3 regions of the Pseudarthrobacter adonitolis genome follow, and region 3 is predicted to be linked to each of the others. Evidence: riboswitches for the same ligand, from Rfam matches in the RefSeq annotation. Region 3 holds a riboswitch; each other region holds the start of a gene.
The links. Region 3 has a riboswitch for thiamine pyrophosphate ahead of ACZYZ4_RS17785 (ECF transporter S component). Riboswitches for the same ligand answer to the same signal wherever they lie in the genome.

Region 1 (10,185 bases), on a different contig from region 3:
TCTCCCCTAAGGTTCAAGGATGTGGCAGCGGATTGTCCCGCCGTTCCGGACTTCTGTCTATATTACCGCGTTGCTACCCGCGGACCTGGCCCTCGCCCTGCACGATCCATTTAGTAGTGGTGAGCTCAGTCAGTCCCATCGGGCCGCGGGCGTGCAGCTTTTGCGTGGAGATGCCAACCTCGGCACCCAGGCCCAGCTCGCCGCCGTCGGTAAACCGCGTGGACGCGTTGACAATGACAGCGGCCGAGTCAACCTCAGCAATGAACCGCTCAGCGTTGGCGAGGTCGTTGGTGAGGATCGCCTCGGTGTGGCCGGTGGACCAGGTCCGGATGTGCTTGACGGCGTCATCCAGGCTGTCCACCATGGCCACGGCGAGGTCCAGGTCCATGTACTCGGTTCCCCAGTCCTCATCCGTTGCCGGCTCGGACTCAACGGATGAAGGAAGTGCTGCACGGACGCGCTCGTCGGCGTGGAGGGTGACTCCGGCACCACGCAGCGCGGCGGCGACGGCGGGCAGCACGGTGGACCGCGAATGGACCAGCAGGGTCTCCACGGTGTTGCAGACGCTGGGCCGCTGGGTCTTGGCGTTCAGCAGGATCTCCACCGCCATGTCCTCACTGGCAGATTCGTCGATGAAGATATGCACGTTGCCCTCGCCGGTCTCGATGACAGGCACTGCGGCGTTCAACACCACGGACTGGATCAGATCCCGGCCCCCGCGCGGAATCAGGACATCAACGCGCCCGCGGGCCCGCATCAGCGCGTTCGCGCCTTCACGGCCGTACTGGTCCACTGTCTGCACGGCATCGGCGGGCAGCCCGACGCCGTCCAGGGCTTCGCGGAGAACCTGAACCAGGGCTTCGTTGGTGGCTGCAGCGGCGGTGCCGCCACGGAGGATAACGGCGTTGCCGCTCTTCAGCGCAAGGCCGGCGATGTCCACGGTGACGTTGGGCCGGGCCTCGTAAATGGCTGCGACGACACCCATGGGAACGTTTACCTGACGCAGGCGGAGGCCATTGGGGAGGGTCTGGCCGCGGACCACGTTGCCAACCGGGTCAGGCAGGTTGGCCAGGTTCTCCAGTGCATCCACAAGTCCGGTAATGCGGGCGGCTGTCAGCGTCAGCCGGTCCAGCATGGCCAAGGAGGTGCCGTTGGCCTTGCCGGCGGCAACATCCTTGGCGTTGGCGGCCAGGATCTGGTCCTTCCGCGCCAGCAGGGCAGCGCCGATGGCGCGCAGGCCACGGTCCTTCCAGGCCCGGTTTGCCCTGGCCATCCGGCGGGCCGCGTGCCGTGAGCGATCGGCAATTGCGTGGACAGCAGCCTCGACGTCCCCCGGCGACAGCGGGACAACTGATGCAGGCGCTTCCGGGGCAGCGGGAACGGCAGTCTTGTCCCCGGAAATCGCAGCAGTGTGGTGGGTCATTGCCTCAGTCATGATCCAAGTTTAGGCGAGCCGCGGGCTCAGACCAGTACCAGGTCGTCAACGTGAACAACTTCACGGTCAAATCCGCGGCCCAGCGCCTTGCCCAGTTCCTTGGTGGACCGTCCCAGCATCTGCGGCAGTTCCGCCGCGGAGTAGTTGACGAGGCCCCGGGCAATCACCGTGCCGTCGGCACTGACCATTTCGACGGCGTCGCCCGCCTCAAAATCGCCGTCAACCGCCGAGATGCCGGCCGGAAGCAGCGAGGTGCGGCGGTGGCACACGGCCTTGACGGCGCCGTCGTCGAGAAACAGCCTGCCATGGACGGAGGCAAGGTGCGCAAGCCACAGCAACCGGACCGGCTTGCGGGCGCCATTGACCTTGAACCAGGTGCCAACGTCCTCGCCGGCCAGCGCGGCGGCGGCGTTGGCGGTGGAAGTGACCAGGGCGTGGATGCCCGAGCCGGCCGCTATGGTGGCGGCTTCCACTTTCGTGGTCATGCCGCCGGTTCCCACGCCGGCCTTTCCCGCCTTGCCGATGGTCACGCCGTCGAGGTCATGCGGACCTTCCACGAGCGCAATCCGCTTGGCGCCGTGCGACGGCGGACCGTCATACAGGGAGTCGACGTCGGAGAGCAGCACCAGCGCATCGGCGCGGACCAGGTGGGCCACCAGGGCAGCAAGGCGGTCGTTGTCACCGAAGCGGATCTCGTGCGTGGCCACGGTGTCGTTTTCGTTGACCACCGGAAGGACGCCAAGGTTGAGGAGCCGGTCCAAGGCACGGAAGGCGTTGGTGTGCTGGCTCCGGCGCATCAGGTCATCGGCGGTGAGCAGCACCTGGCTGACGGTCACGCCGTGGGCGCCGAACGCCTGGGTATAACGGGCCATGAGCAGCCCCTGGCCCACGCTGGCCGCCGCCTGTTGCGTAGCCAGGTCCCGTGGCCTCTTCGCGAGGCCCAGCGGTGCCAGGCCGGCCGCGATGGCGCCGGAGGACACCAGGATGATCTCGGTCCCGGAGTTCCGCTTGGCTGCCAGCGCATCGGCGAGGGCCGTCAGCGATTCCTCCGAGATGCCGCCTTTGATACTGGTCAGCGACGACGAGCCGACCTTAACAACAATCCTGCGGGCATCCGAGAGTACGCTGCGGTCCGCGGTCCGCTTGCGTGGGACCGCGGTGACGGCGTTACTGGTCATCTTCTGCGCCCAGTCCACTCTCCTTGACCGGCATGGCGGCGCGGCGGCTGCTGACCGATTCGGTCCAGATCCCGGCCTTGCGCTCGGCCTCGAGCTCGGCGCGGGCGGCGGCCTTGGCCTCGCGGCGTTCGACCTGCTCGTCCCGCTTCTGCCCGCGAGTGGGCCGGTCGCCGATGTCGGCGAAGCGGACGTCGGTGCCACGGGGTGCCGCCAGCAGTTCGGCACCGGCCATCATGGTGGGCTCCCAGTCGAAGACAACGCCGTCGTCCTCGCCTATCACCACGGTGTCGCCAGGCATGGCGCCCTGCTTGAACAGTTCGTTTTCGACGCCGAGCTTGGCCAGGCGGTCCGCGAGGTAGCCGATGGCTTCCTCGTTGGTGAAGTCGGTCTGCTTGACCCAGCGCACGGGCTTGTCGCCCAGGACGCGGAACAGCGGTTCGAGGTTCTTCTCCTCGCGGCGGATCTTGAAACCGGACTCGTTGACGGCGCGGGGCCGGAGGATGGGCGGCTGGACCTTCGGCGGGGCAGCGGCGAGGGTGTCACGGGCGGCCTGGACGATTTCCGCCATGGCGAAGCCCAGTTGACGGAGACCCTCGTGGCTGGTGGCCGAGATCTCGAAGACCCTGTAGCCACGGGATTCCAGTTCGGGGCGGACGAATTCAGCCATGTCCTTGCCGTCCGGGAGGTCCACCTTGTTCAGGGCCACCAGGCGCGGGCGGTGATTCAGCGGGACCACCTCACCGTCGGTACCCGCGTAGCTCATGTCCACGGCGTACTTTTCCAGTTCGGCCTCGATGATGGCCAGGTCTGAGAGCGGGTCGCGGTCCGATTCAAGCGTGCCGCAGTCCAGCACGTGCACCAGGGCGGCGCAGCGCTCCACGTGGCGCAGGAAGTGGTGGCCAAGCCCCTTGCCTTCGCTGGCGCCCTCGATGAGGCCCGGGACATCGGCAATGGTGAAGCGGACATCGCCGGACTGGACAACACCCAGGTTCGGGATCAGCGTGGTGAAGGGGTAGTCGGCGATTTTGGGCCGCGCGGCGGACATGGCCGCGATCAGGCTGGATTTGCCGGCAGAGGGGAAACCCACCAGCGCGATGTCGGCGATGGACTTCAGTTCCAGTACAACGTCGCTGGCATCACCCTCGATGCCAAGGAGCGCGAACCCCGGGGCACGGCGCTTCTGCGAGGACAGCGAGGCATTGCCCAGGCCGCCAAGGCCGCCGGCGGCCGCCACATATTCGGCGCCTTCGCCGACAAGGTCAGCCAGGACTGTGCCGTCCTTGGCCTTGACCACGGTGCCGTCGGGCACGGGGAGGATGAGGGTCTCACCGCTTTTGCCGCCGCGCCAGTCGCCCATGCCCGGTCCACCGTTGGTGGCGTGGCGGTGCGGGGCGTGGTGGTAGTCAAGCAGCGTGGTGGTCTGGTGATCAACGCGCAGGATGACGTCGCCGCCGTCGCCGCCGTTGCCGCCGTCGGGACCGCCCAGGGGCTTGAACTTCTCCCGGTGGACAGAGACACAGCCGTGGCCGCCGGTACCGCCGGATACGTGCAGTACTACCCGGTCTACAAAGCTCGCCACGTGGATCTCCTCAGTGCTGATTCCTGTACGCCCAAAGGCGACAAAACGATTGTAATGCGGTTAAAAGAACAGTGGAGCGGACCAAATGGCCCGCTCCACCGCTTCAGAACTATTTGTTACTCTGCAGCTGCAGCAGCAACGATGTTAACAACGCGGCGACCGCGGCGGGTGCCGAACTCGACGGCTCCCGGGGCCAGTGCGAACAGTGTGTCGTCGCCGCCACGGCCAACGCCGGCGCCCGGGTGGAAGTGGGTGCCACGCTGGCGGACGATGATCTCGCCTGCGGAAACTACCTGACCGCCGAAGCGCTTGACGCCGAGGTACTGGGCGTTGGAGTCACGACCGTTGCGAGTGGAACTCGCGCCTTTTTTATGTGCCATTTGAAATGCCTGCCTTTAAATTCTGGGGAATCTGCTGAAGAACCTGAACGCTAACGAAGAGTTACTTGATACCCGTGATCTTGACCTTGGTCAATTCCTGACGGTGACCCTGGCGCTTCTTGTAACCGGTCTTGTTCTTGAACTTCTGGATGACGATCTTCGGACCACGGAGGTCTTCGAGGATCTCAGCCGTAACCGTTACCTTGGCCAGGTCCGCAGCAGCAGAGGTGACTTTGTCACCGTCTACCAGGAGCAGTGCGGGCAGCTCAAAGGTGCTGCCGGCTCCACCGGGGACGCGGTTCAGGGTAACGAAGTCTCCAACGGAAACCTTCTCTTGGCGGCCGCCTGCGCGGACAATCGCGTACACCACTTGGGAACTCACTTCTCTCGACGTTTATTACTAAATTTGCGTGCTGAACCCGTTTCCATAATTGGCTGGGTTCTCGCTGTGCCTCAACGCCGTGGGGTCGTAACCCAAGTGTTGGCGTAAGCACCGAAGATCTAGAATACGCTAATTTTGCCTTCGGCCGCAAATGAGGCTGGTTACGGTCGGTTGTCTGTGATAGGACCCACAAGCAGGTACTGCACTGACAATCCAAAACCGTGCCTGACTATCCTACAGGCCGCGCGGGCCTGAGACTGTCAGGAGTGAATTCGCGGCGCGTCGAAGAATTCCACTTCGAACCGGCATGACTGCCTGAACGCCACAAGCATCGCCGCCCGTTCATCCGCGGAAGCGCTCCGGCCGGCCTCGTCAGCCATGGCGACGGCGTCGCGGGTGGCCTGTGCGAAGTCCTCGTCAGCATAGGCCCGCAGCCAGTCGGCGTAAGGGTGCGCTGCAGGGGCACCGGCAGCCAGGAACTCCGCGTGGAGGGTCTGTCCCACGTCGGCGTACAACCAGAAGCACGGCAGCACCGCCGCCACGAGGACCGCGTAGCTTCCGGATGCCGAGGCCGCCAGCAGGTGGTCCACGTAGGACTTGGTGACAGGTCCAAGGGCGGATTCCACTGCTCTGGTGCTCAGCCACGTGCGGTGCAGTTCGGATTCGACCTCAAGGCATTGCTGGGCCGACTTTGCCCAGAACAGCTGCGCGGCTTCCGTGGGCGCCAGCGCACTGGCCCGGGCAAGGACACGCGAATAGCCGTTGAGATAGATGGCGTCCTGAGCGAGGTAATAGGCGAACTGTTCCTCAGCCAACGTGCCGGCCCCCAGGTCGCGAATGAAATCCAGCCCATAGATGGCCTCAAGATCCGGCTCCGACGCCCGACGCAGCGTGTGTGCAAATTCGCCGACTGCCGGAACCCGCTGCATGTGGTGGAAGTGGTTGATTGGGCCGTTGCCTCCGCCCACCTCCAGCTGGGCAGAGGTCTGCAGCGCACCAACCAGCCATGGCTTAACCTTCCGCAGTGCGGCCTCCCAGTCCCCCAGCCTTGCCTGAGCCGTAGCCATGGCCGACGACAGCGAGCAGCCGGTGCCGTGGCTGTTGCGGGTGGGAATCCTGTCCCCGCTCACTTCCACCACCTCCTGGGTGAGCAGCCCAGTGGTGTTGACCAGGGCATCCGGGCACGCACCGCCGTCGAGATGGCCGCCCTTGACCAGGACGGTGGCACCGGTCGCGGCGGACAATTGCTCCCCTTGCCCGAGCGCATCAAGCCAGTCCCGCGCCTGCGGCTCCCCCACCAGGATGGCCAATTCGGCCAGGTTGGGGGTGATCAGGTCCGCGAGCGGGAGCAGCCCCCTCAGGGCCGCCTCGGCAGACTCCTGCAGCAGCCGGTCTCCGCTCGTGGCCACCATCACCGGATCAAGAACGACGACGGCGGGACGCACCTTTTCCAGCCAGTCCCGGACCACGCCAATCACCGCAGCGTCGCCCAACATGCCGATCTTGACCGCGTCGATGGTGATGTCGTCGCTGATGGCATCGAGCTGCTGGCGCAGGAAGGACGCCGGCGGGACGTGAACCGCCTGGACCCCCTGTGTGTTTTGGACCGTCAGGGCGGTGATGGCCGCCATCCCGTAGCCGCCAAGCGCCGCAATGCTTTTGAGGTCGGCCTGGACGCCTGCGCCACCTGACGGGTCCGATCCGGCAATGGACAGCACCCGCGGAACGTCACGCAGCACCTTGACCGCAGAAGAGCGGCCTGGTGCGGGCCGGAGCCCAGCGGGGGTTGCCGTAGTCAGGGGTGTTGCAGGAGGAAGGACAGAAGTTGAAGCCAAAGGAGGACATCCCTTCGCCGGTGCTAACCGGACAGGTTCAACGGGTGTGGATCTCAGCCGGCTCTCTGCGCGGCACCCCGTGTCAGTCACCAGCCTAGCGTTCCTCAGGACTTAACGCCGGACGCCCGGACGCAGCCTGTGATTCACAGACACGTCCGGGCGCCGTTGTAGTGGCTTGCCCTACTGTTTGGTCAGAGCTCCGAGGCCGGAACCCCTACGCCCAGGATGATGGGCGCGTTGGTGGCCGCCGGCTTGTCAGCCACGGGAGCCTTGACGGACTCCGGGGCCTTGGCGGCGTGGGTGTGTCCGGCGGCAGCCGCCGGAGCGGCTGCGTGATGCTCCACGGACGTGGCGTTGGCTGCGCCCTGGGCACGGCTGGCACTCCGGTTCCGACGGGGTCGGCGGGCGGGGGGCTGCTTGGTGTGGTCGGAGTAGTCCTTCTCCGCCACAGCGGGCTGCTGATGACGGACAGGTTCGGCCGGCTGGCTTTCAGTTGCCCGGGCTGCCGCCGGCGTGCTTTCCGCTACAGGGGCCGGCTCGCCAAGGTGGGCGAAGGCCTCTGCGAGGCGGTCAAGTGTCAGGGCAGGTGCGTGCGGCTGGTCCTCGTGGTGCTGCACGAACGGCAGCACCACCTGCTCGCCGCCAAACGTCAGTACAGCGGCCGGGCGGCCGTTGGAGTCCGTCTCGGACCGCTCAGCCGGAGCCGGCACCGGCGCAGCGGGAGTCTGGCCCGCGGCAGCTGATGCGTGAGCCACTTCGTCGTCGTGCATGTGCGCAGCGTGGGCTGCGGCCGCAATGTTCGCAAGCGCTGCCCGCGTGGCCTCAGCCTTGGCATGGCGTTCGGCATCACTGGGTTCCGGGTGGACCGTATGGATCTGCATCGGAGCTGCCGGCGCCGTTTCCAGCGGCTGGCCGCCCCGTCCGCGGCGGCGCTTCCGGTCAGTGCGGCCACCCGGCTGGCTGTCCGGGCGCTGGCTGTCCGTGCGCTGGCTGTCCGTGCGCTGGCTGTCCGTGCGCTGGCTGTCCGGGCGGTGATCCGCACGCTGCACGTGGTGCTCTGCGGCTACGGTGTTGGCGCGGCGGTGCTCCACGGGGTCGTCGTGGGTGACGATTCCGCGGCCTGCACAGGTTTCACACTGCTCCCCGAAGACTTCCAGGAGCCCGGTGCCCATGCGCTTGCGCGTCATCTGCACAAGGCCCAGCGAGGTCACTTCGGCCACCTGGTGCTTTGTCCGGTCGCGGCCTAAGCACTCCACCATGCGGCGCAGGACCAGGTCGCGGTTGGATTCGAGGACCATGTCGATGAAGTCGATAACGATGATGCCGCCGATGTCGCGGAGCCGGAGCTGCCGGACCACTTCTTCAGCTGCCTCGAGGTTGTTCTTGGTGACGGTCTCCTCGAGGTTGCCGCCGCTGCCGGTGAACTTGCCGGTGTTGACGTCCACCACGGTCATGGCTTCGGTGCGGTCGATGACCAGCGAACCGCCCGAGGGCAGGAAGACCTTGCGTTCCAGGGCCTTGTGGATCTGCTCATCGATCCGCCACGCAGCGAAGATGTCCTGGTCCTTGGTCCACTTTTCCAGGCGGCCCACGAGGTCCGGGGCAACGTAGGTGACGTAGGCCTCGATGGTGTCCCAAGCCTCTTCACCGGAGACGATCAGCTTGGAGAAGTCCTCGTTGAAGACGTCACGGACCACCTTGATGGTGAGGTCAGGTTCGCCGTAGAGCAGCTCCGGGGCGAGGATCTTGGTGGACGTGGACTGGCTTTCGATGCCCTCCCACTGCGCGCGCAGCCGGTTGATGTCGTGCGTGAGCTCCTCTTCCGAGGCGCCCTCGGCAGCGGTGCGGACGATAACGCCGGCGTGCTCCGGGAGGCGGTCCTTGAGGATGCGCTTGAGACGGTTGCGCTCGACGTCGGGCAGTTTGCGGGAGATGCCGGTCATGGAGCCGCCGGGCACATAGACGAGGTAGCGGCCGGGCAGCGAGATCTGGCTGGTCAGGCGTGCACCCTTGTGGCCCACGGGATCCTTGGTGACCTGGACCAGGACGGTGTCGCCGGACTTGAGCGCGTTTTCGATCCGGCGCTGCTTGCCTTCGAGGTTGACGGCTTCCCAGTTCACTTCACCGGCGTAGAGGACGGCGTTGCGGCCGCGTCCGATGTCAACAAACGCTGCTTCCATGGACGGCAGGACGTTCTGCACCTTGCCGAGGTAGACGTTGCCGATCAGGGAGTCCTGCTGCGTCTTGGAGACAAAGTGTTCGGCCAGGACGCCGTCTTCGAGGACGCCGATCTGGATTCTGTCGTCGCGCTGGCGAACGATCATCTGCCGGTCAACTGATTCACGACGGGCCAGGAACTCGGCCTCGGTGATGACGGTGCGGCGGCGGCCGGTGTCGCGGGATTCGCGGCGGCGCTGCTTCTTGGCTTCGAGGCGGGTGGAGCCCTTAACGGACGTGACGCGGTTGTTGACAGGCGCCTCGGTCGCGGCGCGCGGCGCGCGAACGCGGGTCACCGTGTTGGGCGGGTCGTCGCCTTCTCCTCCGGTCAGTTCCAGATCCTGGTCGCCACGGCGGCGGCGCCGACGACGACGGGACGTCACTCCCTCATCGGCCTGCCCAGCGGATTCCTCATCAGTTTCTTCGGCTGCGCCGTCGTCGCCTTCGATATCGCCGTCGGCATCACTTTCGCCTGTGCGGCTGCGTCCGCGGCGACCACGGCTGCGGCGCCTGCGGCGGCCGTTGGCGTCGTCCGCTTCGCCGTCTTCGGCGTCGTCCTCTTCCGGCTCTTCAACCACGGCGGCGGCCGGTGCGGGGCGGACCACTGTGCTGAGGTCAGGGGCCTGGAAAAGCACCGACGTGGTGGACGCCGGCTCGAGGAACAGTGAACTGAACGGGCTGGCAGGCTCAGCAGCAGCAGCCGGCTCTTCAGCAGGCGCGGCGGCAGTGTTGACGGGGGCGACGGCGGCGGTTGCTGCGGGCGCGGCGGCCTCCGCGGCTGCGACTTCCTCTGCTTCCGGGGCCGGCGTTGCTGCGGTTTCACGGGCCGGCTGCTCCTCAGGAGCTGTTTGTCCTACGGCCGCGGGAGCGACGTCGGGGGCCGAGGTTTTGCGCGTGGCCACGCGACGCCGGCGGACAGGCTTGGTCTCCGCTGCAGCTTCAGGGGCTGCGGCTTCGCCCGCGGGTTCCACGGCGGCGGGTTCTACGGCGGTCTCGGCAACAATGGCAGGTGCTTTTGTGGCTGCAACAGCGAACGCCGGCAACGGTTCGGCGGTGTCCACCTTCTTACGTGCGCGGGTCCGGCGAACCGGCGCCTTGGGCTCCGGTGCGACGCCCTCAGCAGCGTCAGTCACTGGTGCGGCCTCTGCGGCTTTCGGCGCTGCCTTCCGACGCGTCCGG
Region 2 (10,185 bases), on a different contig from region 3:
CCACAATGTGGCGACCGAGTCCAAGTTCATCAGCAAGGTCAGCCACGGCCGAGGAGCGCGTGGCGAAGGACTCTGCTCCGCTGTCCAGGGTGAGGCCGGCCACCACGTGGCTGCCCACGCAGCCGCCCCAGGATGCTGTGGCTTCCAGGACGGTCACTGTGCGTCCGGCAGCCGCCAGCTCCCGTGCGGCCAGCAGGCCGGAGATGCCGCCGCCCAGGACGAGGGCGGCCTGGGGCGGGGTCACGGAGCTGCCCACGGTCCTACTCCGGGGAAATGGAGTGGATGAGTTCTACAACCCGGGTCAGGACCGTGGGGTCGGTTTCCGGCGGCACCCCGTGGCCAAGGTTGAGCACGTGGCCGGGCGCAGAGGCGCCGGCCGCAATGACCGCACGCACGTGGGCCTCCAGCACGTCCCACGGCGCGGACAGCAGCGCGGGGTCGATGTTGCCCTGCAGCGGCACCGTTCCGCCCAGGCGCCGGTTGGCCTCATCCAGCGGAAGGCGGTAGTCCACGCCCACCACGTCCACGCCGACGTCGCGCATGGCAACCAGCAGTTCTGAGGTTCCGGTACCGAAATGGATCAGCGGTGCGCCGAGGTGGCGGACGTGGTCCAGCGCGCGGGCCGAAGCCGGTGCAACGAACTTGGTGTAGTCGGCCAGGCCAAGCGATCCCGCCCAGGAGTCAAAAAGCTGTCCGGCGGAGGCTCCGGCTTCCAGCTGGGCGCGGAGGAACATTCCCGAGGCGTCGGCGGCCCAGTTGGCCAGCGCTGTCCAGGTTTCCGGGTCCGCGTGCATCATGGTGCGCGGGCCCAGGTGGTCACGGGAGGGTTTGCCCTCCACCATGTAGGCGGCAAGGGTGAACGGGGCGCCGGCAAAACCGATCAGCGGGGTTTTACCCAGCTCGGCGACGGTCAGCCGCACGGCTTCGCGGATGGGTTCCAGCGCTTCCCAGGTCAGCTGCGGCAGGGCGGCAACGTCTTCAGCCGTGCGCACCGGCTTGTCCAGCACGGGGCCCACTCCCGGCACAATATCCACGCCAACGCCGGCGAGCTTCAGCGGAATGACGATGTCGGAGAAGAAAATGGCAGCGTCCACGTCATGACGCCGGACGGGCTGCAGCGTGATTTCGGCCGCGAGCTCGGGGCGCAGGCAGGAATCCAGCATGGCCACGCCTTCGCGCACCTTCAGGTATTCCGGCAGTGAGCGCCCGGCCTGCCGCATGAACCACACCGGCCGCCGCGACGGCTTGCCGCCGCGGTAAGCGGTGATGAGCGGCGAATCTGCGGTGCGGCCGTCCATCAGCGGATGGCCGGCAGCAAGGGCACCGGCAGCAGACATGGCATTGGACACGGCGGAGCTGGAAGTCATGCCTTTGATTGTGCCCAAAATCGGCCCTAAAAGATAACGACAGCCTGTCACCTGCAGCCGCGCCGGACGCACCGTGGCAGGAATCACGGCCCTCCACCGCCCGTGGCCGCTTGGCGGGTTGTTCTACCGGGCTGCGAAAAAGCTATGATTGATCTGCTGTGGTTCTTTTTTCATTGGTGGCTACACACGCCGACATCGATCTTGAGACCGTTGCTCAACTGAGCAACGGTGCTTCCGGGATCGCCACATCCGCACTCTCCGGATCGCCGGCAGTGACGGGTGCGGTGGTGCTTGCCACCTGCAACCGGTACGAAATCTACGGCGAAGCGCCCCACGCTGACGATGTTGAGGCTGCCCGGGCGGCGCTCGTGTCCGAGATCAGCGGCCTCAGCGGACTCAACGAACAGCTCGTGTCCCGCTCCTTCAGCACACGCACCGGCCCCGAAGTCAGCCAGCACCTTTTCGCCGTCAGCGCCGGACTGGACTCCGCTGTCGTGGGTGAACGTGAAATCGCCGGCCAGGTCCGCCGCGCACTCATCACTGCCCAGCACGAGGGCACGGCAAGCTCCGGCCTGGTCCGCCTCTTCCAGGCCGCGTCCAAGACGGCCAAGGATGTCGGGGCACAGACCGCCCTCGGTTCCCGGGGCCTGTCCATCGTTTCAGTGGCACTGGATCTGGCCACCGATCTTTCCGAGAGCCCCGACTGGTCAGCGAAGAAGGTCGTGGTATTCGGCACTGGTGCCTACGCCGGCGCCACCATGGCGCTGCTCCGCGAAAGGGGCTGCACCGACATCTCCGTGTTCTCCTCTTCGGGACGTGCCGAAGCGTTCGTCGCCACCCGCGGCGGAACAGCGCTGGATAGCGATTCCCTGCCTGTAGCCGTGGCCGCAGCCGACGTTATGATCGGCTGCAGCGGCTCCGACACCCGGGTCGAAGCCGGCGAACTTGCCGAGATCCGAGCGGACTCTTCCCAGCCGCTGATCGCGATCGACCTCGCCCTTACCCATGATTTTGACCCGGAAGTCGGCCAGCTCGACGGCGTCGAGCTGCTCACGCTGGAATCCGTGCGTTTGGCGGCACCCCAGGAACAGGCCGAGTCCCTCACCCAGGCCAGTAGCATTGTGTCCGGCGCCGCCCAGGCCTTCGAGCAGGAACGGGAAGCCCGCTCGGTGGATTCCGCCATCGTAGCGCTCCGCCGGCACACCATGAACGCCCTGGACGCGGAAATGGAGCGCGTCCGAGCCCGCCACGGCTGCACGGCTGCCGCCGAGGAAGTGGAATTCGCCCTCCGCCGGATGGTCAAGCAGCTGCTGCACGTGCCCACCGTCCGCGCCCGTGAGCTCGCCGCCAACGGCCAGCAGGACGACTACGTATCGGCACTCGAAACCCTCTACGGCATCACCGTGGAGCAGCCGGCCACGGCAACTCCGGCGGAGTGCCCCGTGGACCACAGGGGCCTCGAAACCGCCTGACACCCGTCAGTAGACCGGCTTCTGCGGCTCCACGTCGCGCACCCATGCCAGGATTCCGCCGTCGAGATGGCTGACCCGCTGGTAGCCGGCCTTCCGCGCAGCCTCCAGCACGTTGGCTGACCGCGTGCCGGCCTTGCAGTGGAACACAATGTCCTTGTCCTGCGGGAGTTCCGCCCAGGCCTCCCCCGCAAGGATCCGGCCCTGCGGGATCAGCACCGAGCCGTCGATGTTCACAATGTCGTGTTCGCCGGTTTCCCTGACGTCCACCAGCTCGAAGTCCTTCAGGCCTGCCTTCCGGGACGCCAGCATGGTGGCCAGCTGGGTTGCCGTCACGGTGTGCTCCGTGTCTGCGGAGACGGCAGGGGTGATGCCGCAGAAAGCTTCGTAGTCCGACAGTTCCGTAATGGGTTCCGCCGCCGGGTCCTTGGACACGCGGATCTCGCGCCAGCTCCCGCCCAGCGCATCAAACAGTGCCACCCGGCCCAGGAGTGAACGCCCGACGCCCGTGATCAGCTTGACTGCCTCCGTCACCATGAGTGATCCCACGGCAGCGCAGAGCATGCCGAAGACGCCACCCTCGCCGCAGGAGGGCACGGATCCGGCCGGCGGGGCCTCGGGATAGAGGTCCCGGTAGGTGGGACCGTGCTCTTCCCAGAACACACTCACCTGGCCGTCGAAGCGGAAGATCGACCCCCACACATAGGGCTTGCCGAGGATGGCGGCGGCATCGTTGACCAGGTAGCGGGTGGCGAAGTTGTCCGCCCCGTCCAGGATCAGGTCGTAGTCCGCGAACAGTTCGAGTGCGTTGGAGGCATCCAGCCTGACGTTATGCAGCCGGACCTCCACGAGCGGGTTCAGTGCGGCGATGGCGTCCCGCGCGGATTCGATCTTGGGCCGTCCTACGTCGGCGACTCCGTGGATCACCTGGCGTTGCAGGTTGCTGAGGTCAACGTCGTCGTCGTCGATGATTCCCAGGGTTCCCACACCCGCTGCCGCCAGGTAGAGCAGCGCGGGCGAACCCAGTCCCCCGGCACCGATGACCAGCACCTTGGCGTTCTTCAGCCGCCGCTGCCCCACCGCTCCGATTTCGGGAATGATGAGGTGCCGCGAGTAGCGTTCCACCTCGGCCGGCGTCAGTTCACCGGCGGGCCCCACCAGCGGCTTAAGCGATACAGAGGAATCATTTGCGGTCAAAGTCGAAGCCATACTTCAATGTATGCCCCGAGATGCCGCACGGTCATATTACCGCGCAGTATTGTGTAGGTAACGGCAAGCGAAAGTAGGGCAACTGTGGTCCATGAAGCACGGGCTGACCGGGCGTCCGGCGGCGAACCGGCCGCACCTCAACGGACCCCGGGCCAGCGGTCCGCCCGGCTTCCCCGGGATGAGCGCCGGGCGCAGCTCCTCGCTGCGGCGCAGGAGGTTTTTGTCGCCAACGGCTACCATGGCGCCGCCATGGATGAAATCGCCGAAACGGCCCATGTCAGCAAACCGGTGCTGTACCAGCACTTCCCGTCCAAACGGGAGCTGTATCTTGCCCTGCTGGACAGCCATCTCGCGTCGCTGACGGACCTGGTGCTCGGTGCCTTGAGCTCCACTACCGACAATAACGAACGTGTCCAGGCGGTGATGCGCGCTTACTACCGCTTCATCGCCAGCGACGACCAAGCCCACCGCTTGGTCTTCGAATCGGACCTCATCAACGATCCCGATGTCAGTTCACGCCTCGAGACATTTAACAAGACGTTCGCGGACGCCGTAGCCCGCGTGATTGCCGAGGACACCAAACTGCCCCAACTGGAGGCGCAGCTTCTGGGGCGCGGCCTGGCCGGCATGGCCCAGGTCAGCGCGCGGTATTGGCTGGAAACGGACGGAAACCTGGACCTCGATGTGGCCAGCGACCTCATTTACCGTTTAGCTTGGCGCGGAATCTCGCGCTTCCCCAAAGAGTCCTAGACTACAAATAAGAGAACCCAAGAAACTTTGATTGGCTGGGAGGCCCCCTTTTGGAAATTAAGATCGGCATTCAGAATATTGGCCGCGAAATCGTCCTGGAATCGGCTCAGGATGCTGACACCGTAGCCACGGTCGTTGAAGAAGCCATCACTAAGGGCACCGAACTCCGCCTCAAGGACGACAAGGGACGCATCATCATCGTTCCCGGCAGCGCCTTGGGCTACGTGGAAATCGGCGCCGAAGAGGCCCGCAAAGTCGGTTTCGGCCAGTTCTAGCACGTCCGCGGCCAGCCGCCTTGGCGGTTGGCCGCTGCTTTCCGAGGAGATTCCATGCTTTCGCTGACCATCGTTGTCCTGGTCACAGTGGCCGCAGGCTTTGTTGTCTGGGCCAATGACAAGCGCCACACCCGGTACGGCACGGGGTTGCCCCCAGGGGTTGCCGTTGTAGTGGGTGCAATCAGCTGGATCATCTTCATTGCGGCAGGTTTTGGCTACCAGCCGGGCCTGACGTGGATTCCCTGGGTCCTGCCCATGGCGCTCGGCGCCGTCGCTGCCATCGGGACGGCCATTTACCTGGGCCGGACGCGCGAAAGCCACGATATGCAGCGGCTGACGCAGGCGCTCAAGCTGTAGGCCCGGGCCCGTTTCCTTACGTACCGGTGACCACCACCCAGCAGGGTGGTGGTCACAATCCGTTAAGTCACCGGTTGGGCAGTGGCGCCGAGCCGGGCGGCAGCGGCGCTCACTGCCAACGCGGCAGCGGCATCCCGCTCAGTGACCTTGCCGCCGGCGTCGTGGGATGTATAGCGGAGATGCACCCTGTTGAAGCGCCAGTCAAGGTCCGGATGGTGGTTCTGCTCTTCCGCCAGGCGTCCGACGGCGGCAATCAGCTCGAGTGCGGCGGCCGCCGTCGGCGTCTTATAGACAGCGACGAGCCCGCCCAGCCGGTACTGCCAGCCGGGCAGCGCGGCGAGGACGGCCTCGATCCGCTCCCGCGTGAGTGTGTCTTGCTTGCCGGCCATGGCGGCCTCCTTGGCTCGTCCTTTGAGCCCGCCCGTGCGGCTGGTCACGGGGCCGGGCCTGGAGAAAACGGCCTACAGAAATTCTGCCCGTCCTTCCATGGCCGATGACGCCAAGGCGTGCTCGCGGCGCGGAATCCTGCCGGCCGCTTTCGCCAGCCTACCGGCGATGACGGCGTGTTTGAAGGCCTCCCCCATAAGTGCCGGGTTCTGCGCACGCGTGACTGCAGTGGCCAGCAGCACGGCATCACAACCAAGCTCCATGGCCAGAGCGGCGTCGGACGCCGTGCCGATGCCGGCGTCCAGCACCACGGGCACCGAGGCGCGCGAGACGATCAGTTCGATATTGTGTGGATTCAGGATTCCCAGGCCGGTGCCGATGGGCGCTCCGAGCGGCATAACCGCGGTGGCACCCAGGGTTTCCAGCCGCAGGGCCAGGACCGGGTCATCGTTGGTGTAGGCGAAGACTTTGAAGCCCCGGTTTACAAGCTGTTCCGTAGCATCCACGAGCTCCACGGCGTCCGGCAGCAGGGTCTGTTCGTCGGCGATGACTTCCAGCTTGATCCAGTCGGTTTCCAGCGCTTCGCGGGCGAGTTCCGCCGTCATGACCGCGTCCCGGGCGGTGAAGCAGCCTGCGGTGTTGGGCAGGATCCGGATCCCGTGGTCCACCAGGAGCTGGAAAAGGGACCCCGATTCAGCGGGCGAATAGCGCCGCATGGCCACCGTGGTCAGTTCGGTTCCGGACGCCAGCAGGGCGGCGCCCAGCCCGTCGAGGCTCGGCGCGCCACCCGTGCCCATGATGAGGCGGGAGCCGAGCTCGACGCCGTCGATGACCAGCCTGTCTGCGGCCACGGGACGGTTTTGTGTGCTGATGTTGCTGGTTACTGTCATGGTGTCAGCCTCCCTGGACTGCGGTGACCAGTTCGACGTCGTCACCTTCGGCGAGGGCCGTGACGAACCACTGGCTGCGGGGTACTACTTCGGAGTTATGGGCGACGGCGACGCCGATTTTCTGCCCGTCTGTCGCCTGGCCGTTGGCTGCGAGCAGGCGGCCCGTGATCTGGCTGATGAGGGTGGTGATGGAGGCGTCATCCGCCACGGAATGGCGCGAGCCGTTGAGGGTGATGTTCATGCTGATTCCTTCTGTGGGTCGAGGTCCTTCGTGCTGCTGATGTCCTTTCGCGGGGACTGTGTGCCGGCTATGTGGTGCTTTCCTGAAAAGCGGGCCGGACTGAGCGCCCCCCATCGCGGGTCCGTCCGGCCGTCCAGCAGGTCCCGGCAGATGGCCGCCGCCGCCGGAGCAAGCAGCACTCCGTGGCGGAAAAACCCGGTGGCAACAATGAGCCCGGCAATGATCCCCGTGTTCCCTGTGCTTGGTGCGGACACCGGTACGCGGCCGAGGAGAGGTGCGTTGTCCGGGGTCGCCGGTCTTGCCCGTGCTGTGCATTCCAGGAGTTCAAGCTCCGAGACGGCCGGCACCAGGACCTGGGCGTCACGCAGCAACTGGTAGACGCCACCGGCCGAGACAGCAGCGTCGTCGCCTGAACCGGCGAGCGCGTCCTCTCGCTGCGTTGCCCCGATCACCACCGTGCCGTCCTGCCGGGGAACGATGTAGACGGGCACGCCATGGACCATCCCGCGGACCGTCGAGGTGAGGAGCGGGCGCAGGTGCTGCGGAACAGCCAGTCGAAGAATGTCACCGTAGACGGGCCGTAGCGGCAGGTGCAGTCCAACCGGCAGGCCATCCAGCGACGCCGCCTGCAATCCGTTGGCCACGATGGTCTCCCCGGCCTGGACACTTCCGCCGTGGGCGAGCTTCACGCCGCTGACGCGGCCGTCCTCCCAGAGAAGGGCAGCGGCCCTTTGGTCAACGGCGAATCCCCGGCGGGCACCTGCCACGGCGGTTCCTGCTCCCGGTTCGTGGACGGCCAGGACTTCCTGGAGGCACGCCAACAGTTTCCGTGGATCCACCTGGTGGTCTGCGGGGATGTCCAGGGCGCAGGATATGGCCGGGCTGAGCAGGGATTCCCTCGTCCTGGCCACACGGACAGTCAGGGGTTCCACCACCAGGCCGCTGGCCTGCTGCACGGCCCGAAGGTCCATCAGCGCCCGGCGGTCCGCAGCGTCCGCGCCGATGGCGAGGGTCGGCGTCGTCAGATATCCGGTATCTCCAGCCCCGGCCAGTGCGAGGTCTGCCGCGAACGCAGGCCACAGGCCGGAGGATGCAAGCATCAGCTCAAGGAGGTCTTCCTCCTGGTAATGCAGCTCGCTCACAGGAGCAAGCATGCCAGCGGCTGCCCAGCTGGCGCCGTTCCCGGGCGCGTCATCGATCAGCACCACGGAACGGCCGGATCGCCGAGCCGCCCAGGCTATGGCGTGGCCGATGACTCCGCCGCCGATGACTGCCACGTCGGCGTGCAGGACTGCGGCCGGGCCGGCTGATGCAGTCTCAGGTGGGCTGCTTATTGCAGGGGGCACGTGGTTCCTTCCCTACGCCGGTACTAGCCGGATCAGGTCAAGCGGTCGGCTCTGACGCCCTCTCAGCCCGGCCGCTTTGTGACGGCTGCAACGGGCTCCCGCAGTACCCGCCCAGTTTAGGGGAATTAGGCTGGTTTCCATGAACTCGCAATCCATCGCCGCTGCAGGCACGTCCTCCGCCAGCTCTTCCACCCCCGCATCTTTGACCGGAACAGACCCCGCTGGCGGCATAGGCACCGGCCTCCCGCACAGCGCCAGGCTGTACCTGTGCACCGAAGCGCGCCGGGACCGCGGGGACTTTGGCGAGTTTGTGGACGCGGCTTTTGCCGGCGGCGTCGACATCATCCAGCTCCGCGACAAGGCGATCGAGGCGGCCGAGGAACTGGAGTTGCTGGCCGTGCTTCAGGCAGCGGCCGAACGCCACGGAAAGCTGTGGGCAGTCAATGACCGTGCCGATATCGCGATGCTGTCCGGCGCCCCTGTCTTCCACATCGGGCAGAAGGACCTGCCGGTTGCTTCCGCCCGCACGCTCCTGGGCGGGCGCACAGCCATCGGGCTTTCCACGCACACCGCCGAACAGATCGAAGGCGCCATCCGGCTGTCCGGTGGGCTGACTGCCCAAGGCGGCCTGGACTACTTCTGCGTCGGACCGGTCTGGGCCACTCCCACCAAACCCGGCCGGGCCGCCGTCGGCCTTGACCTGGTGCGGTACGCGGCCGAAGCAGTCCGCGCTGCCGGTGGCACACAAGCCACGCTGCCCTGGTTTGCCATCGGAGGCATCGATCTCGGCAACGTAGAACAGGTGGTGGACGCCGGTGCCGGCAGGATTGTTGTGGTGCGTGCCATTACCGAAGCCTCCGATCCCGCAGCGGCCGCCGCGGCACTCCTGGCGGCCCTGGACGCGGGCGCATCCTGACAATCCCCGCGTGGCGGGCGGCGGGCGTGCACGATCCGTGGAAATCGGGCTAACCTGACTTTCGTGTCACATCATCGGTTGGCCCCCAATGTCCACGAGCAGACCAACGACCTCGCGGCGGCGCTGAGCGCCCTGCGGACCGAGCTGGAACTGCCGGGACCCTACCCGGCGGAGGCGGTCCGGGACGCGGAGGCGGCAGTGGCCGCACACGAGTTGCCGGGCGCTGACCTGACGGACGTGGACTTCCTCACCATCGATCCGGCATCATCCACTGACCTGGACCAGGCGCTGTTCATCGAGCGCGCGGGCACTGGCTACCGGGTGCTTTACGCCATCGCTGATGTGCCGTCCTTTGTCCGCCCCGGCGGCGGACTGGACGCAGAGACCCGCCGCCGCGGCCAGACGTTCTACGCCCCTGACGGCCGTATCCCGCTGCACCCGGAGGTCATCAGCGAAGGGGCCGGCAGCCTCCTCGCCGGGCAGCTGTGTTCCGCATATGTCTGGGAGTTCGGGCTGAACGACGCCGCGAAAGTCTCCAAGGTGGCTGTCCGAAGGGCCACCATCCGCAGCCGCGCCAAGCTGAGCTACAAGGGAGTCCAGGCCGAGCTCGACGCCGGAACAGCCGGTCCCGTCCTGCAGCTCCTGAAGGAAGTGGGCCTCAAGCGCGTCGAGCTGGAGCGCCGCCGCGGCGGTGCCAGCCTAAACATGCCTGAGCAGGAAATCGTCCAACTGCCCGACGGCGGCTACCGGATTGCCGCGGCGCCGCAGCTTCCGGTGGAGGACTGGAACGCCCAGATCTCCCTGATGACGGGAATGGCGGCGGCAAACCTGATGTTGGCAGGAAAAGTGGGCATCCTGCGCACCATGCCCGCCCCGGACGAGCGCTCCCTGCGTCACTTCCGCCTCCAGTCCGAGGCGTTGGGCAAGCCGTGGGACGGCAAAATCAGCTACGGCGAATACCTCCGCAGCCTTGATCCG
Region 3 (10,185 bases):
CGCGAATGATGGTGCAGAATCCGACGCACCCTAGTCCTGGAAGTACTCCACCTTGGCGCCGATGGTGTTGAGCCGTTCCGCCAGGTCCTCGTAGCCGCGCTCGATCACGTAGATGTTCCGCAGTTCCGACACTCCCCGCGCCGCCAGCATGGCCAGCAGCAGGCAGGCGGCGGGGCGGAGCGCCGGCGGGCAACCTATCTCGGCGGCCCGCCACTTCGTGGGGCCATTGACGTAGATCCGGTGCGGATCCAGCAGCTGCACCTGGGCGCCGAGCCTGTTGAGTTCGGTGAGGTAGATGGCCCGGTTCTCATAAACCCAGTCGTGGATCATGGTCTGGCCATGGGCGTTGGCGGCGATGACCGCGAAGAACGGCAGGTTATCGATGTTCAGGCCGGGGAACGGCATCGGGTGGATCTTGTCCTCCGGAGCCCGCAGCTCCGACGGCTTGGTGGTCACGTCCACCAGCCGGGTGCGGCCGTTGCGCGCCACGTACTCCTCGGAAATCACCAGCTGCTGGCCCATCTGCTCCAGCGTGGCCAGCTCGATCTCCATGAACTCGATGGGGACGCGGCGGATGGTCACCTCTGAGTTAGTGACGATCCCGGCGGTGATGAGGCTCATCGCCTCAATGGGATCCTCGGACGGGAAATACTCAATGTCGACGTCGATGAGCGGCTGCCCGGTGATCTTCAGCGTGGTGGTGCCCACGCCGTCGATCTTCACGCCCAGCATCTCGAGGTAGAAACAGAGGTCCTGGACCATGTAGTTGGGGCTGGCGTTGCGGATGACGGTGGTGCCGCGGCGATGCGCCGCGGCCATGATCGCGTTCTCCGTGACGGTGTCCCCACGCTCCGTCAGCACAAAGGACCGGTCGTGCGTGTCCCGCGGCGGAGCCTGCACGGCGTAGAAACCGGTAGTGGCTTCCACTGAGAGCCCGAACTGGCGCAACGCCTGCATGTGCGGCTCAACCGTGCGCGTGCCCAGATCGCAGCCGCCAGCATAGGGCAAGCGGTATTCCGCGGTTTCGTCGAGGAGCGGGCCCAGGAGCATGATCACGCTGCGCGTGCGGCGCGCGGCGTCCACATCCATGGCTTCAAGGTCCAGGACGGCGGGGCGGCGGAGCTGGAGGTCTGTGTCGTTAAGCCATGTGCACTCGACGCCGATGCTGGTCAGGACCTCCACGATCCGGTTGACTTCCTCGATCCGGGCGAGGCGGCGCAGGACGGTGGTGCCGCGGTTGATCAGGCTGGCGCACAGCAGCGCCACGCCGGCGTTCTTGCTGCTGTTGACATCCACTGCCCCGGACAGGGTGCAGCCGCCTTCGATCCGCAAATGAGTCATCTGTGGTATGCCCACTTTGACGATGCTGCGGTCCAAGATCGCTTCGAGCCGGTGGATCATTTTCAGGCTTAGGTTCTGCTTGCCCTGTTCCATCCGGGCGACGGCGCTTTGGCTGGTTCCCAGCGCAGCGGCGAGCTGGCCCTGGGTCCAGCCCTTCTCGGTCCGGGCGTCCCTGAGTGTAGCGGCGATGTGCTCGGCAGTTTCCTGAATCATAAACAAAAAATATCACAAATGAGCTATTATGCGAGTCCCTTGCCCTCATATCGCAGCTTGGCGGCCGGAATACCCACTCCATGCGATACTCGACACGCCGCGCGGCGGAGCCCTACGGCACCCGCCAGTACCCCAACGCGTTGATCCGCTGCTTGTCCACACCAAGGACCTTACGCAGGTGCCTGACGATGGCGCGCGGACTGGACGCCTCGCAGGCCACCCAGAAGTAGTCCCTTCCCACCGAAACGGAGTCCGCAGTTAGCGCATCACACGCCGAATCCACCAGGCAGCGCCGTAGCGTTTGCGCGGAATCCAGCTGACGACGTCGGACTCTCCGGTTCGCAGCCCAAAGCGACGGATCGAAATCGTGCTGGTATTGAAGGCAAGCGGTCACCGGCGTGGGGCGGCCGGCGGCGGCGTCCACCACCCGCAGCTCGTCCAGCAGCGAGTTGATGGCCGGCACGGATGCCGGGTCGCCCACGATCCACACGCGGCGCGGATGGGGTATGGGAAGTCGAAAGCGCTACCCTGGACGGTGGCTTCGATGGTGTCGCCGGGCTCCGCTCCGCGCGCCCAGTTGGCGGCGATGCTGTGGTGCATGGCGAAGTCCCTGCTGAAGGTGCAGGCCTTCAAATCCGGATCAACCAGCGTGTAGGCGCGCTGGTGACCGTTGCCGGCGTCGTCGAACCACAGGCGGATCCACATGGTTGGTTCACGCAACACCCCTCCAGGAACCGGCCCGATTTTGCGAACTGGGCCAATTCCACCTATCTTGACTAAAGTTAGCCTAACCTAAGCTCGAAAGCCGGCCCTGACTATGACGCCTGCCCCGACACAAAATTCCGCCCCTGCAGGCGGCACCGGCACCTACCGTGACCCGTGGGGAATCCCGCATTTGTGGGCGGACTCCGCTGACGCGCTCGCGCATCTTCAGGGCAAGAACGTAGCCACGGACCGCTCCTGGCAGATCGAGCTCGAACGCTGGCGATCCGAGGGCCGGACTGCAGAGATGCTGGGTTCCGACGGCCTGCACTGGGACCGTTTTGCCCGCCAGGCCAGGCTGGACGACACGGCGCGCCGCTGCTTCGAAAGGCTCGACGCCGATACCCGGCGTTGGTGCCAAAGTTACGTGGCCGGCATCAACGAGGCCCTCGCGGACGGGTTGCGCGGCGGGCCGGAGTTCGAGGAATCCGGCACCTCGCCCGCGCCGTGGAACCAATGGACACCTTTGGGCGTTTTCCTTGTCCAGCACATCCTGTTTTCCACGTTCCCCAACAAACTTTTCCGCGCCCACGTCGCCCGGACGCTCGGACCCGACGCCGTGAGTCTGTTCAGCATCGAGGCCCCCGTGTGGTCCGGCAGCAACGCCTGGGCGGTCCACGGCTCTGCGACGGCGAGCGGTCAGCCGCTCATCGCCGGCGACCCGCACCGCCTCCTCGAGCTGCCCGGCGTGTACCAGCAGGTGCGGCTCGCCTGCCCGGAGTTCGACGCCGTCGGATTCGCCTTCCCGGGCGTACCGGGGCTGCCGCACTTCGGCCACACCGGGCACACCGCGTGGGCCATCACCAACGCCATGGCCGACTACCAGGATCTGTTTGAGGAGGAGCTGCGCCGCGGCCCGACGGGGACCAACCCGGTAGGGGAAAACTCGCCCGGGATTCAGGCGCGCGGTCCGCTCGGCTGGGAATCCGCCGTCGTCGAACTCGACACTATCCTCGTCCGCGGCGGCGCGTCGGAGGAAGTGGAACTCATCGAGACCATCCGCGGCCCGGTGATCGCGGGAGGGCCCGACGGCGGCGCCCTGAGTTTGCGGTTCCCGGCGCGGGTTGAAGGGCGGCTAGGCTTCGAGGCCCTCCTGCCGCTGCTGCGGAGCCGCTCCGTTGCGGATGTGGAGGCGGCCCTGCAGCGATGGGTGGAGCCGGTAAACAGCGTGATTGCAGCGGACGCCGAGGGCAACGTGAGTCATTTCCTCGCTGGGCTGGTCCCGCAGCGGAACCATAACAATCGCCGGGTTCCCGTGCCGGCGTCAAGGCCGGAATATTCCTGGAACGGCATATATCTGCCGTTGCCGGGCACTGCGGTGACACGTTTTGCGGTCAGCGCGAACGACCGCGCGGCCGGTGGCGGCGATGCTGTGGGCATGGAATTCGCCCCGGCCCACCGCGCCCGGCGGATCCGCGAGCTGCTGGAAGCTCCGGGCGCCACGGCCTTCACCGTTAATGACATGCAGACCATCCACTCGGACACGCTGCTTGGTCCCTGGCCTCAGTTTCGCGGGCTGATTGAAGACATCGACGCCGACTCGCTGACCGTCGGGGCGGCAGGCCTGCGTTCCCGGCTGCTGGCTTGGAACGGCCACATGGATGCACGCAGCCAGGACACGGCGGCCTTCGCCACATGGCGTGGCTTCTTGGTCCGGCGGATGGCCGGGCATGCGGCGCTGGCACAGCTGGCAGTCCCGACCGGATACTCGCCGTTGTTTGGGCCGTGGTTGTCGGTGACTTCGCGGGTGGGATTCGGACTTGAGACACTGCTGCTTCGCGGAGCGGAACTTGGCATCAGCCCCGCCGTCGAAGCCGCAGCGGCGCTGGAAAAGGCAGCCCTGCAGGAAGCGGCGTTGCAGGAAGAAGCCGGCATTCCCGGCCAAGTGTGGGGCGAGCGTCACCAGCTTCTGGCCGTTCACGAACTGCCCGGCAGCCTGGCCAACTCCGCACCCACAGCTCCGCTCTCCGGCGACTCCGGCTGCGTGCTCAGCACCGAAAGCCTTCCCGGCATTGAGGATCAAAGTTTCCGCGGACCAGTTGCACGGTATGTCTGGGATCTGTCGGACCGGGAACAGAGCCGGTGGATTGTCCCGTTCGGCGCCGCGGGGAACCCGGGCCACCCCCATTTTGCGGACCAGCTGCCGCTCTGGGCGGCCGGGGAACTCATCCCGGTGGTCACGGGCTGGGCGCGGCTCACCCTCGACAAGGGGCACGCCGGCAGCCAGCTCACGTCAGCCACCCCAGCACATCCCCAGCCCACGAAGGAAGCCATGAACACCACCATCCGGGACTACTCCCTGCGGACCACGATCTACACCGAAGAGCTCAAGGGCTGGGGCACCCTGCGGATCGTTCCGCTCGCTCCTGCGGAAGACCTGGACCTGATCTACCAGTGGGTCACCCAGCCGCGCGCCAGGTTCTGGGGCATGACCGAGCACACGCGCGAAGACGTGCTGGGGATCTATGAGTTCCTTGACTCGCTGGAGACGCACCACGCCTTCCTGGTGGTGCTCGACGGCGAGCCCCTGGCGCTGTTCCAGACCTACGAGCCGCTGCACGATCCCGTCGGCGAGGCCTACGCGGCCCGGGAGGAGGACATCGGGATGCACCTGTTGCTGGCTCCGGCCACCCGGCCCGTCCCGCACTTCACGCCGCGGCTCGCCACGTCCCTGATCCATTACATGTTCTCCGTGCCGGGAAAGGACAGGATCGTGGTGGAGCCGGATGCCCGTAACACCAAAGCCCTGCGCCGGCTCGACGTCACGTGCTTCGAGTTGGGACCGGTCATCCAGCTGGCGGAAAAGGAAGCCCAGCTGGCGTTCCTGACGCGTGAGAGGTTCGACCGGACCGCACCGCTGCGCACCCGCTGACCAGCGCCGGCCCCACGAGATCCAACTAGCGCCAGACGAAGTTCCAGGTCCCCATCGCGGCCGCGGCAACCACAGCAGCCGCCGCGATCAGCACGCCGCCCACCAGCACCCAGGCGTCCAGCGGCGAATACGTGGATTCCCGGGCCCACGTCCGCTGCCCGGTGCCAAACCCGCGCGCTTCCATGGTGACGGCCAGCCGGGAGGCGCGGCGGATGGCCTGGACCAGGAGCCCAAAGCTCTGCCCGAGAGTGGCCCGCAGCCGTTGCAGCGGGCTGCCTTGCGAGCCCACGCCGCGGGCACGCCGCGCCATGCCGATTGTCTGCCACTCCTCGGCCATAAGTCCCACCAGGCGCATCGCGGCCAGCGTGCCAAGGACAAACCGGTGCGGCAGACGGGCCTTCTGGGCCAGCGCATCGGCGAGGTCGGTGGGGTCTGTGCAGGTCATGAGCAGGATCGCCGGTAGAGCAATCGCGAGTCCGCGCAGCATAAAACCGATTCCCAACTGGAGGGAACCTTCGCTGATAGACCAGATCCCGACGTCGAGCAATACAGCGCCGCTGTCCGCCGCGACGATCGCCGTGCTCCAGCCGCCCAGGGCTGCCGCGATGATGAGCGGCCAGCCACGCTGCCACAACGGGCGGAGGGTGAGGCCGGCAAGCGGAAAGAGCGCCAGTTCCGCCACAAGCGCGGTCGTGGCGGACACCCAGTCGATGGAGAGCGCCAGTACCAGGGTGATGAGGAATACAACGGCGAACTTGGCCAGCGGGTTGGCGCGCGTCAGCAGCGCGTGGTTGCCGCGGAGGGTCAGGGCATCCCTCATGCCGCACCTGCTTCCTGGCGGGCGCCGCCGCGTGAGGCCGGGCCAAGCCGCAGTTCGGCACCGCCCAGAACGGCGCTGAATTCCTGGTCGTGAGTCACTGAAACCACGGAGGTCCCGGCGTCGAGCAGTTCGGAGAGGAACGACGCAAGCTCGGCCCAGGTGTTGGCGTCCTGGCCGAAGGTCGGCTCATCCAGCACCAGCACACGCGGGTGGGCAGCCAAGACCGTGGCCACCGACAGGCGCCGCTTTTCGCCGCCCGACAGCGTGTACGGATTGGCGTCCACCAGGTGCGTCAGGCGCAGCCGTTCCAGCAGCTCATCAACCCGCTCCTCGCCATGCCCCAGATGCCGTGGGCCGAACATCAGTTCGTCCAGCACGCGGCCGGTAACAAACTGGTGCTCGGGCTCCTGGAAGACTGTTCCGACGCGGGAAATCAGCTGGTTGGCCTTCCAGTTGAAGGGATCGATCCCCGCGCCCTCGGAAAGCTCGACGGCGGCGGACACCTTCCCCGCTACCGGCGCTAGGAGTCCGGCGAGCGTCAGCGCAAACGTTGACTTGCCGGCGCCATTGGGCCCCGTGACGGTGAGTGCATGGCCGGTACGGACCTGGGCCGTGATGCCCGACTGCACCGGCACGGGCGGGATGGTCCGGAAGCCGCGGCGCCGCGGACGCTCGCGGGAGACGGCTAGGTCCTCGGCGGCCAGCAGCAGGTCACCGGAGCCTGTGGACGCGCGGCGGCGGGTTGCCGGGACATAGCCCGGCACCCAGACGCCCGCGCCGATCAGCATGTCCCGTGCCTCCGCGAGCACCTGGTCCGGCGGTCCGTCCAGCAGGACTGCGGAAGTAGCGGCGGAACTTCCTGCGGAGCCCGCTGCCGAGCCCGGCTGCAGCACCACAACCCGGTCCACCAGGTCTTTCCAGACGGACACGCGGTGTTCCACCACCACCAGCGTGGCACCGGTTTTGTCCAGGCAGCGGCCCACGGCGTCCCTGACTTCCATCACACCGGCGGGATCGAGGTTTGCGGTGGGCTCGTCCAGCAGGATCAGCCCGGGCCGCATCGCGAGGATCCCGGCCAGCGCCAGGCGCTGCTTCTGCCCCCCGGAAAGGGCCGACGTCGGGTGGTCCAGCGGGAGCCCGGCGGCACCTGGCCCGCCGTCTGCGTTCAAACCAGCGCCACCCAAACCAGCGCCACCACCCGCACTCCGCAACCCGACGTCGTCGAGCGCTTCATGGACGCGCCGCCAGATCTCGTCCCGGGGAACGGCGAGGTTTTCGGCGCCGAAGGCGACGTCGTCACCCAGCCGCGAAAGAACCACCTGCGTTTCGGGGTCCTGCTGCATCAGGCCCGAGCGGCCGCGCTGCCCGCGGGGCACCACGCCGTCGATCAGCAGCGAACCGGTCTCGTCGGCGTCGTCCCCTTCATCACCCAGCACCCCCGCGAGCGCATGCAGCAGCGTTGACTTGCCCGCCCCCGACGGGCCCAGCAGCAGCACCCGCTCGCCCGGAGCGATATCAAGGTCGAGCCCGTGGACGGCGGGGGCGGAACGCCCGGCATGCCGCCAGCCCCAGCCACGGGCGGACACCGCGGCGGGGCGCACCCCTGCCGCGGCACCGGCGTCGGAAGCGGTCATTAGTTGAACGCAGGCTCCGAAGCTGCCTTCCGCGATGCGAAGGAGCTCAGCACACCAGTCTTGGCGAGGCCGCGGGTGGCGACCCAGGACAGCGCCCCGGCGATGACCGCACCCGAAAGGGTGCAGAACAGGATGTAGGCGAGCTTGTCACCGGGTTCGTACGCGATGTTCCAGCCCCAGGGCATGAAGGAGTCATTCAGGCCGCAGAAGAGACCCGCCCCGGCACCGGCCAGCAGTGCGGCGATGAGGTTGTACTTCTGGTGCAGGAAGGACTTGAACCGGAAGTTGCCGTACACCAGGAGGAAGAACACCAGCTCGGCGCCGAGGCCCTGAAGGAGCCCGGAGATCAGCACGGTGGCGCCGTACTGGGAGCCCATGATGAGTTCGCCGGTGGCGGCCACGGTTTCGCAGAAGAGCGCCGCGCCGGGCTTGCGGATGATGAGCATGCCCAGCACAGCCGGGATCATCCAACCGCCGGCGATCAAGCCGGTCAGCGGGGGGTAAACCGCGTTCATGGGGGCGGAAACGATTCCGGCGCCCTGGGACCAGGCCCAGAAGATGACGCCGCCGGTGATCGCGATGAGCGCCGCCACCACAATGTCCACTACGCGCCAAGTATTGCCGGTTTTTTTGATTGATGCAGTTGTCATTCGGTCCTCCTGAGGAACAGGAGGGGAAAGTGCCCCGGCGTGCGGCGCTGCCGCCGATACCGGACACTTCGAGAACTCGACTCCCTTGCGCCGGTACTAACCGGATCAGGTTCGAGGGTCTGCGGCTGTCCGCACTCTCAGCGCCCACCTGCGGTTCCCTGGCAATGCCAGTGATGTCCGACGGCGGCGCTCCCCTGTCGTAATAAATCTGCCCTGATGGGCGTGATCCAGTTTACACCGCGGGCGGGGTAGATTGTGGGCCATGACTGCCAACAACCCGACTGTGACTGCGTTCAATCCCGATTCGACGGTGCCCCAGCCGGCGGGGCTGCTTGAGGCCCTGATTGCCCGGGTCGAAGCCGAGATCAACGAGCTGCAGTTTCCGCATTTCAGCAAGGACGACTCCCTCAACCTCGGGCTGCTCCTGGTGGAGCTGGGCAAATCGCGCCGGCTGCCCATCCCGATCGACATCACCAAGGGCGAGCAGGTGCTCTTCCACGTTGCCCTGGACGGCGCCACCCCGGACAACGAGCGCTGGATCCGGGCGAAGCAACGCACCGCCGCCAGGTATGAGATCCCGTCGCTGCTAGTGGGCCTCCGCGGCAGGCTGCACGGCGGCCGGATCGAGGACCACGGCTGGTTCGACGAGTCCACCTACGCCCCGCACGGCGGCTGCTTCCCGGTGTACGTCGCCGGCGTGGGAGCCGTGGCCACGGTGACGGTTTCGGGCCTGCCCCAGCAGCAGGACCACGATCTCGTGGTGGAAGCCCTGCGGGAGATTCTGGAGTCCATGCAGCCGGGTTAGGCTAAAGACAGTCCCGGATCCGCTCACAAGGAGTTCAACGAATGAACCTGTTCATCAAGCTGCTCGGCACTGCAATCAGCCTCGGCGCCGGATTCGTCGGCACCAAGATGGTCAACACCGTATGGGAAAAGTCCACCGGCAGGAAAGCACCCACCGGCAGAGACGAAGACACCCCCACGAGCCTCCGCTCGGCGCTCACCTTCGCGCTCATTTCAGCCTCGGTCAGCACCATCATCCAGGTTCTCGCCAACCGCGGCACGCAGCGGGCCATCGTGCGCTTCGCCAAGTCCCAGGACATCGTCTAAGCCCACCACCAGCAACCGCTGAGTTTTTGTCCAGATAACTGCCTCTAATCGGCCGTGACGCCGTGTTATCTGGACAATAACTCACGTGGGGCGTGCGGCGAGTGACGCTCAGTCCCGGCGGTCGCCGTCGGATGCTTCATCCCGGGCTGACTCGTCCCGGGCGGATTGCGCCGCCTTCTGAACCACGGCTTCAAGTTCATCGGAGCTGAGCAGCTCGCGGTGCAGGTGTTTGGTGCGGTAGCCGGAGCGGCCCACCATATGTGCGGAAACGGGCACCGTCAGCAGCTGGAAAATCCAGGCCCCCAGCAGCACCGGCCACACCCACCAGGTGCGCAGCTGCAGGCCGATCGCTGCCAGGAGCAGAAACAGCCCCAGCACCTGGGGCTTTGTGGCCGCGTGCATGCGGCTCAGCAGGTCAGGGAAGCGCAGCAGGCCGACGGCGGCGGCGAGCGACATGAGGGCACCCACCACAAGGAATATCGCCGACACGGTATCGATGACGTTATCTATCACGCTGGCCTCAGGATTCATTGGCCTGCTCCCGCCGGTCGGCCACGAAGCGCGCGACGGTCACCGAACCGATGAAGCCGACGATGGACAGCGCCACCAGGAGCATGAGGTTGTTGAGGTGCCGGTTGACGGCCATGTCGATGCACAGGGCCGCGCCGAGGATCGCGAGCAGGACGTCGGAGGCCAGCACCCTGTCCAAGAGCGAGGGGCCGCGGGAGATCCTGATGATGGCTCCCGCCGCTGCCAGCGAAAGAATGACTGCCGTGACAGCCA

Region 1: another riboswitch for thiamine pyrophosphate. It lies ahead of thiD (bifunctional hydroxymethylpyrimidine kinase/phosphomethylpyrimidine kinase); the one in region 3 lies ahead of ACZYZ4_RS17785 (ECF transporter S component).
Region 2: another riboswitch for thiamine pyrophosphate. It lies ahead of thiO (glycine oxidase ThiO); the one in region 3 lies ahead of ACZYZ4_RS17785 (ECF transporter S component).

The regions. Positions count from the first base shown of each region.
Region 1 is NZ_JBVAYW010000002.1:392,643-402,827, forward strand. Features, by position in the region: gene ACZYZ4_RS04435 (glutamate-5-semialdehyde dehydrogenase) at 74-1,435, opposite strand; gene proB (glutamate 5-kinase) at 1,462-2,613, opposite strand; gene obgE (GTPase ObgE) at 2,603-4,192, opposite strand; gene rpmA (50S ribosomal protein L27) at 4,309-4,572, opposite strand; gene rplU (50S ribosomal protein L21) at 4,634-4,942, opposite strand; gene thiD (bifunctional hydroxymethylpyrimidine kinase/phosphomethylpyrimidine kinase) at 5,215-6,789, opposite strand; TPP riboswitch at 6,782-6,879, opposite strand; gene ACZYZ4_RS04465 (Rne/Rng family ribonuclease) at 6,981-10,185, opposite strand, start outside.
Region 2 is NZ_JBVAYW010000001.1:408,621-418,805, reverse strand. Features, by position in the region: gene ACZYZ4_RS02115 (protoporphyrinogen/coproporphyrinogen oxidase) at 1-244, opposite strand, end outside; gene hemE (uroporphyrinogen decarboxylase) at 261-1,367, opposite strand; gene ACZYZ4_RS02105 (glutamyl-tRNA reductase) at 1,526-2,839, shown strand; gene moeB (molybdopterin-synthase adenylyltransferase MoeB) at 2,846-4,045, opposite strand; gene ACZYZ4_RS02095 (TetR/AcrR family transcriptional regulator) at 4,130-4,795, shown strand; gene ACZYZ4_RS02090 (DUF3107 domain-containing protein) at 4,846-5,070, shown strand; gene ACZYZ4_RS02085 (hypothetical protein) at 5,125-5,427, shown strand; gene ACZYZ4_RS02080 (4a-hydroxytetrahydrobiopterin dehydratase) at 5,490-5,816, opposite strand; gene ACZYZ4_RS02075 (thiazole synthase) at 5,889-6,704, opposite strand; gene thiS (sulfur carrier protein ThiS) at 6,709-6,945, opposite strand; gene thiO (glycine oxidase ThiO) at 6,942-8,291, opposite strand; TPP riboswitch at 8,283-8,403, opposite strand; gene thiE (thiamine phosphate synthase) at 8,431-9,207, shown strand; gene ACZYZ4_RS02055 (RNB domain-containing ribonuclease) at 9,271-10,185, shown strand, end outside.
Region 3 is NZ_JBVAYW010000027.1:12,916-23,100, forward strand. Features, by position in the region: gene ACZYZ4_RS17755 (UDP-N-acetylglucosamine 1-carboxyvinyltransferase) at 31-1,554, opposite strand; gene ACZYZ4_RS17760 (SIP domain-containing protein) at 1,667-2,035, opposite strand; gene ACZYZ4_RS17765 (siderophore-interacting protein) at 1,945-2,259, opposite strand; gene ACZYZ4_RS17770 (GNAT family N-acetyltransferase) at 2,372-5,188, shown strand; gene ACZYZ4_RS17775 (energy-coupling factor transporter transmembrane component T family protein) at 5,214-6,008, opposite strand; gene ACZYZ4_RS17780 (ABC transporter ATP-binding protein) at 6,005-7,642, opposite strand; gene ACZYZ4_RS17785 (ECF transporter S component) at 7,642-8,292, opposite strand; TPP riboswitch at 8,357-8,498, opposite strand; gene ACZYZ4_RS17790 (heme-degrading domain-containing protein) at 8,555-9,097, shown strand; gene ACZYZ4_RS17795 (DUF4235 domain-containing protein) at 9,139-9,402, shown strand; gene mnhG (monovalent cation/H(+) antiporter subunit G) at 9,511-9,933, opposite strand; gene ACZYZ4_RS17805 (MrpF/PhaF family protein) at 9,923-10,185, opposite strand, start outside.